Regions from separate parts of the Enterobacter sp. R4-368 genome, predicted to be linked through region 2. Evidence: predicted binding sites of a transcription regulator. Region 2 holds the regulator's gene; the other holds the start of a gene.

Region 1 (3,426 bases), 580 kb from region 2:
ATTAAACGCTGTAGTACAGTTCGAACTCTACCGGGTGCGGCGTCATGCGAACGCGGTCGTTCTCTTCCATACGCAGCGCGATGTAAGCATCGATAGCGTCGTCGGTGAACACGCCACCAGCAGTCAGGAACTCGCGGTCAGCATCCAGCGCGTTGAGCGCTTCTTCCAGAGAGCCTGCAACCTGCGGGATCTCTTTCGCTTCTTCAGCCGGCAGGTCATACAGGTTTTTGTCCATCGCTTCGCCCGGGTGGATTTTGTTTTTAATGCCATCCAGACCGGCCATCAGCAGCGCTGCGAAGCACAGGTACGGGTTAGCAGCCGGATCCGGGAAGCGAACTTCGATACGACGCGCTTTCGGAGAAGCCACCACCGGAATACGGATAGAAGCAGAACGGTTACGTGCAGAGTAAGCCAGCATTACCGGCGCTTCATAACCCGGGACCAGACGCTTGTAAGAGTTGGTGGTCGGGTTAGACAGGGCGTTGATAGCTTTTGCGTGTTTGATTACGCCGCCAATGTAGTACAGCGCCATTTCAGACAGGCCAGCGTATTTGTCGCCAGAGAACAGGTTCGTGCCGTTCTTGGACAGAGACATGTGGCAGTGCATACCGGAACCGTTATCACCGAACATCGGTTTCGGCATAAAGGTCGCGGTTTTGCCGAAGCGGTGGGCAACGTTGTGCACCACATATTTGTAAATCTGAATTTCGTCCGCTTTTTTGGTCATGGTGTTGAAGCGGGTAGCCACTTCGTTCTGACCAGCCGTTGCCACTTCGTGGTGGTGAGCTTCAACAACCAGGCCCATCTCTTCCATCACCAGACACATGGTGGAACGCAGATCCTGTGATGAATCAACCGGCGGAACCGGGAAGTAACCGCCTTTCACTGCCGGACGGTGACCTTTGTTACCACCTTCGTATTTGGTGGAGGTGTTCCATGCGCCTTCGATATCGTCGATAGCGACGCTGGAACCGGAGATGGAGCTGCCGAAACGTACGTCGTCGAACAGGAAGAATTCCGGCTCTGGCCCAAACAGAACGGTGTCTGCCAGACCTGTGGAGCGCAGGTACTCTTCAGCGCGTTTAGCGATGGAGCGCGGGTCACGATCGTAGCCCTGCATGGTGCCTGGTTCGAGGATATCGCAACGAATGATCAGCGTAGACTCTTCGTAGAACGGGTCAATGACAGCGGTAGTCGCGTCCGGCATCAGCACCATGTCTGATTCGTTGATGCCTTTCCAGCCACCAATCGAAGAACCATCAAACATTTTACCTTCTTCAAAGAAGTCGGCGTTTACCTGATGGGCTGGGATAGTGACGTGCTGTTCTTTACCTTTGGTATCGGTGAAGCGCAGATCGACAAACTTCACTTCGTGCTCATTCAGCATCGTCAAAACGTGTTCAGCGGACATACTTAAACTCTCCCGGATTTGTCATTGTCGTCGTGGTAACGAGGTCTTCTAATTACTACGTAAGCTGGCGTAGTTATCGTACAATCGTTAAAGCGAAATCTATGCCAACTTTTAAATGCCCCTAAAAAGGCGTTATCATGCACGGTATAGTGCAAAAGGGCTGCACCATGATGGTTATGTTGCACCAATATAGTGCCTTTATGTGAACATTGGGCACTATATTGGTGCAATTTTCGTTAAATGCCCCTTTTAACGCTCCGTGAAAGCGATCACAAAGCAACTCTGCAATACTTGTTTGCGGAGGATGTTTGTGATCCTGTTTAGTCCTTCGATTAATACGTGTACAATAACGCGCTATTTCTAATGCCTGAGGCAAAGTTGTGATCGAAAATCTGCGTAACATCGCCATCATTGCTCACGTTGACCATGGTAAAACGACCCTGGTTGACAAGCTGCTGCAGCAATCCGGTACGTTCGACGAACGTGCTGAAACTCAAGAGCGTGTGATGGACTCCAACGATTTGGAGAAAGAGCGTGGGATTACCATCCTCGCTAAAAACACCGCTATCAAATGGAATGATTACCGTATCAACATCGTTGATACCCCAGGGCACGCCGACTTCGGTGGTGAAGTTGAGCGTGTGATGTCCATGGTCGATTCCGTGCTGCTGGTGGTTGACGCATTTGACGGCCCTATGCCGCAAACGCGTTTCGTGACCAAAAAAGCATTTGCCCATGGCCTGAAACCGATTGTGGTAATCAACAAAGTTGACCGTCCTGGCGCGCGTCCGGACTGGGTTGTCGATCAGGTATTCGACCTGTTCGTTAACCTGGACGCGACCGACGAGCAGCTGGACTTCCCGATCGTTTACGCTTCTGCGCTGAACGGCATCGCGGGTATGGACCACGAAGACATGGCTGAAGACATGACCCCGCTGTACCAGGCGATTGTTGACCATGTACCTGCTCCGAACGTCGATCTCGACGGCACTTTCCAGATGCAGATCTCCCAGCTCGACTACAACAACTATGTTGGTGTAATCGGCATCGGTCGTATCAAGCGCGGTAAAGTAAAACCGAACCAGCAAGTCACTATCATTGATAGCGAAGGCAAAACCCGCAACGGTAAAGTCGGCAAAGTGCTGACCCACCTGGGGCTGGAGCGTATCGATAGTGAGATCGCCGAAGCCGGCGACATCATTGCGATCACCGGTCTGGGCGAGCTGAACATCTCCGACACCATCTGCGATCCGCAGAACGTCGAAGCGCTGCCGGCACTGTCTGTTGATGAACCGACCGTAACCATGTTCTTCAACGTCAACACCTCTCCGTTCTGTGGTAAAGAAGGTAAGTACGTGACTTCACGTCAGATCCTCGACCGCCTGAACAAAGAGCTGGTGCACAACGTTGCGCTGCGCGTTGAAGAGACCGAAGACGCTGACGCATTCCGCGTTTCCGGCCGTGGTGAGCTGCACTTGTCCGTGCTTATTGAGAACATGCGTCGTGAAGGTTTCGAAATGGCGGTTTCCCGTCCGAAAGTTATCTTCCGCGAAATCGATGGCCGCAAACAAGAGCCGTTCGAAAACGTCACGCTGGACGTTGAAGAGCAGCACCAGGGTTCTGTGATGCAGGCGCTGGGCGAGCGTAAAGGCGATCTGAAAAACATGAATCCGGACGGCAAAGGCCGCGTACGTCTCGACTACGTGATCCCAAGCCGTGGTCTGATCGGCTTCCGTTCAGAGTTCATGACCATGACTTCCGGTACCGGTCTGCTGTACTCCACCTTCAGCCACTACGACGATGTTCGTCCGGGTGAAGTGGGCCAGCGTAACAACGGTGTGCTGATCTCCAACGGTCAGGGTAAAGCGGTTGCGTTCGCACTGTTCGGCCTGCAGGATCGCGGTAAGTTGTTCCTCGGTCACGGCGCGGAAGTTTACGAAGGCCAGATCATCGGTATTCACAGCCGTTCTAACGACCTGACGGTAAACTGCCTGACCGGTAAGAAACTGACCAAC
Region 2 (3,426 bases):
ACCAAATGCAGGACAATGGCAAACCCGTTAAGGGCCACTCCTCGCAGATGCATTACGAACTGGAAAAAGATTTCGTTGTGCTGACCGGTAACGCCTATCTGGAACAGCTGGATAGCAATATCACTGGTGACAAAATCACCTATCTGGTGAAAGAGCAGAAAATGCAGGCGTTCAGCGACAAAGGCAAACGCGTGACCACCGTTCTGGTTCCGTCGCAGTTACAGGATAAGAGCAACAAACAAACCCCGGCTCCGGCGCAAAAAAAGAGTAACTAATTCGTTATGGCAACATTAACTGCAAAGAATCTCGCCAAGGCTTATAAAGGCCGCCGCGTAGTTGAGGATGTCAGTCTGACCGTCAACTCTGGCGAAATCGTCGGGCTGCTTGGCCCTAACGGCGCAGGGAAAACCACCACCTTTTATATGGTGGTGGGCATTGTGTCGCGTGACGCGGGTAACATCATTATTGATGATGAAGATATCAGTCTGCTGCCGCTGCATGCGCGTGCGCGCCGCGGTATTGGTTACCTGCCGCAGGAAGCCTCGATTTTTCGCCGCCTGAGCGTCTACGACAACCTGATGGCCGTCCTCCAAATCCGCGATGACCTGACCTCAGAGCAACGCGAAGATCGCGCCAATGAGTTGATGGAAGAGTTTCACATCGAACATCTGCGCGACAATATGGGTCAATCGCTCTCCGGCGGTGAACGTCGCCGTGTGGAAATTGCCCGCGCGCTGGCGGCGAATCCGAAATTTATCCTGCTGGATGAACCGTTTGCCGGCGTTGACCCAATCTCGGTTATCGATATTAAACGTATTATTGAGCACCTGCGTGACAGCGGCCTGGGCGTGCTGATTACTGACCATAATGTTCGTGAAACGCTGGCTGTGTGTGAGCGTGCTTATATCGTCAGTCAGGGGCATCTCATTGCGCATGGAACACCGCAGCAAATCCTTGAAGACGAACACGTTAAGCGCGTGTATCTTGGGGAAGACTTCAGACTCTGATAGGGTAGGGTTTATTGACGTTTTTTGTCGGAGAGTGCTGCTCTGAATATGAAGCAAGGTTTGCAACTAAGGCTCAGCCAACAGCTAGCCATGACGCCACAACTGCAACAGGCCATCCGTCTGCTGCAGTTGTCCACGTTGGAACTTCAGCAGGAACTTCAGCAAGCGCTGGAGAGTAACCCATTGCTGGAACAAACTGACCTTCATGAGGAAGTCGATAGCCAGCAGGTTCAGGAAAATGACGGTCTGGATACCGTTGACGCTCTCGAACAAAAAGAGATGCCGGATGAGCTGCCGCTGGATGCCAGCTGGGATGAAATTTACACCGCAGGTACCCCTTCCGGCAGTAGCCACGACTACATCGACGACGAATTGCCTATCTATCAGGGCGAAACCACGCAGTCATTGCAGGATTATCTGATGTGGCAGGTAGGGCTGACCCCCTTCTCTGACACCGATCGTGCTATCGCAACCTCCATTGTTGATGCCGTTGACGAAACAGGTTATCTCACCGTTTCGCTGGAAGAAGTGCTGGAGAGCATGGGCAATGATGACGTGGGGCTTGATGAGGTCGAGGCGGTGCTTAAACGCATTCAGCGCTTCGATCCCGTTGGCGTTGCCGCGCGGGATCTGCGCGATTGCCTGCTGATCCAGCTCTCGCAATTCACCAAAGAGACACCGTGGTGCGAAGAAGCTCGGCTTATCATTAGCGATCATCTGGATCTGCTCGCCAACCATGATTTCCGCACCCTGATGCGCGTGACGCGGCTGAAAGAAGAGGTGCTGAAAGAGGCGGTAAATCTGATCCAGTCTCTGGATCCGCGCCCTGGCCAGTCGATCCAGACCAGCGAACCGGAATATGTGATTCCGGATGTTCTGGTACGTAAACATAACGGTCGCTGGACGGTGGAGCTGAACTCCGACAGCATTCCACGTCTGCAAATCAACCAGCATTATGCCTCGATGGGCGGCGGCGCACGTAACGATGCCGATAACCAGTTCATCCGCAGCAATTTGCAGGAAGCAAAGTGGTTGATCAAAAGCCTCGAGAGCCGCAACGATACGCTGTTGCGCGTTAGCCGCTGCATTGTTGAGCAGCAGCAAGCCTTCTTTGAACAAGGCGAAGAATTTATGAAACCGATGGTGCTGGCCGATATCGCCCAGGCCGTCGAGATGCACGAGTCGACGATTTCTCGTGTAACGACCCAGAAGTACCTGCACAGTCCTCGCGGCATTTTCGAGCTGAAGTATTTCTTCTCCAGCCACGTCAATACCGAAGGTGGTGGCGAAGCCTCCTCTACCGCTATTCGCGCGCTGGTGAAGAAATTGATCGCCGCAGAAAACCCTGCAAAACCGCTGAGCGACAGTAAGCTGACGACCCTGCTTTCCGATCAGGGAATTATGGTGGCGCGGCGTACCGTTGCGAAGTATCGAGAATCTTTATCCATTCCGCCGTCGAATCAGCGTAAACAGCTGGTTTGACCCAACCGATAAGGAAGACACTATGCAGCTTAACATCACAGGACAAAACGTCGAGATCACTGATGCTCTGCGTGAATTTGTGACCAATAAATTCGCCAAGCTTGAACAGTATTTCGAAAGGATTAATCAGGTCTATATTGTGTTGAAAGTGGAGAAAGTGACTCACACCTCGGATGCGACGCTCCATGTCAATGGCGGCGAGTTGCATGCCAGCGCGGAAGGGCAGGATATGTACGCTGCTATCGACGGTTTGATAGATAAACTGGCGCGGCAGCTCACGAAGCATAAAGATAAACTGAAACAGCACTAATTGTCCGAGCGTCCGTCTGGCGCGTTGCACCCTACCGTAACCCGGTAGGGTGACTGGCTCTGGCGTCGCTCAGGTGAAATTATGATGAATAACGATTCCGCTCTTCAATTGAGCAATGTCCTTAACCAGGAATGTACCCGTAGCGGCGTTCACTGCCAGAGTAAAAAACGCGCTCTGGAAATCATCAGTGAACTGGCGGCAAAACAGTTAGGCTTACCGCCACAAGTCGTCTTTGAAGCGATCCTTACGCGCGAGAAAATGGGCAGCACCGGCATTGGAAACGGTATCGCCATTCCGCACGGTAAGCTTGAAGAAGACACGCTTCGCGCCGTTGGCGTTTTTGTGCAACTCGAAACGCCCATTGCCTTCGACGCTATCGATAATCAGCCTGTCGATCTGCTGTTTGCCCTGTTGGTGCCAGCGGATCAAACCAAAACGCATCTGCATACGCTCTCGCTGGTCGCCAAAAGGCTGGCGGACAAAACTATCTGTCGGCGCCTGCGCAGCGCGCAAAGTGATGAAGAGCTGTATCAAATCATCACGCAGACGGAAGGTGAAAGCGACGATGCGTAACGGGAAGGAAACCTTTTTATCAGTTGTACTGAGGAGAAATGGTTCATGGTCCTG

What was found. Region 2 encodes sigma-54, which starts transcription at its own class of promoters, with help from an activator protein. Its sites were predicted from a motif close to GTTGGCACANNTTTCGCTNT; they were not measured.
Region 1: the regulator sigma-54 is predicted to act here: its motif matches at 1,501-1,520, upstream of glnA (glutamate--ammonia ligase).

What each region holds. Positions count from the first base shown of each region.
Region 1 is NC_021500.1:3,049,342-3,052,767, forward strand. It holds gene glnA (glutamate--ammonia ligase) at 2-1,411, opposite strand; gene typA (ribosome-dependent GTPase TypA) at 1,792-3,426, shown strand, end outside.
Region 2 is NC_021500.1:2,471,609-2,475,034, forward strand. It holds gene lptA (lipopolysaccharide ABC transporter substrate-binding protein LptA) at 1-275, shown strand, start outside; gene lptB (LPS export ABC transporter ATP-binding protein) at 282-1,007, shown strand; gene rpoN (RNA polymerase factor sigma-54) at 1,056-2,489, shown strand; gene hpf (ribosome hibernation promoting factor) at 2,512-2,799, shown strand; gene ptsN (PTS IIA-like nitrogen regulatory protein PtsN) at 2,881-3,372, shown strand; gene rapZ (RNase adapter RapZ) at 3,418-3,426, shown strand, end outside.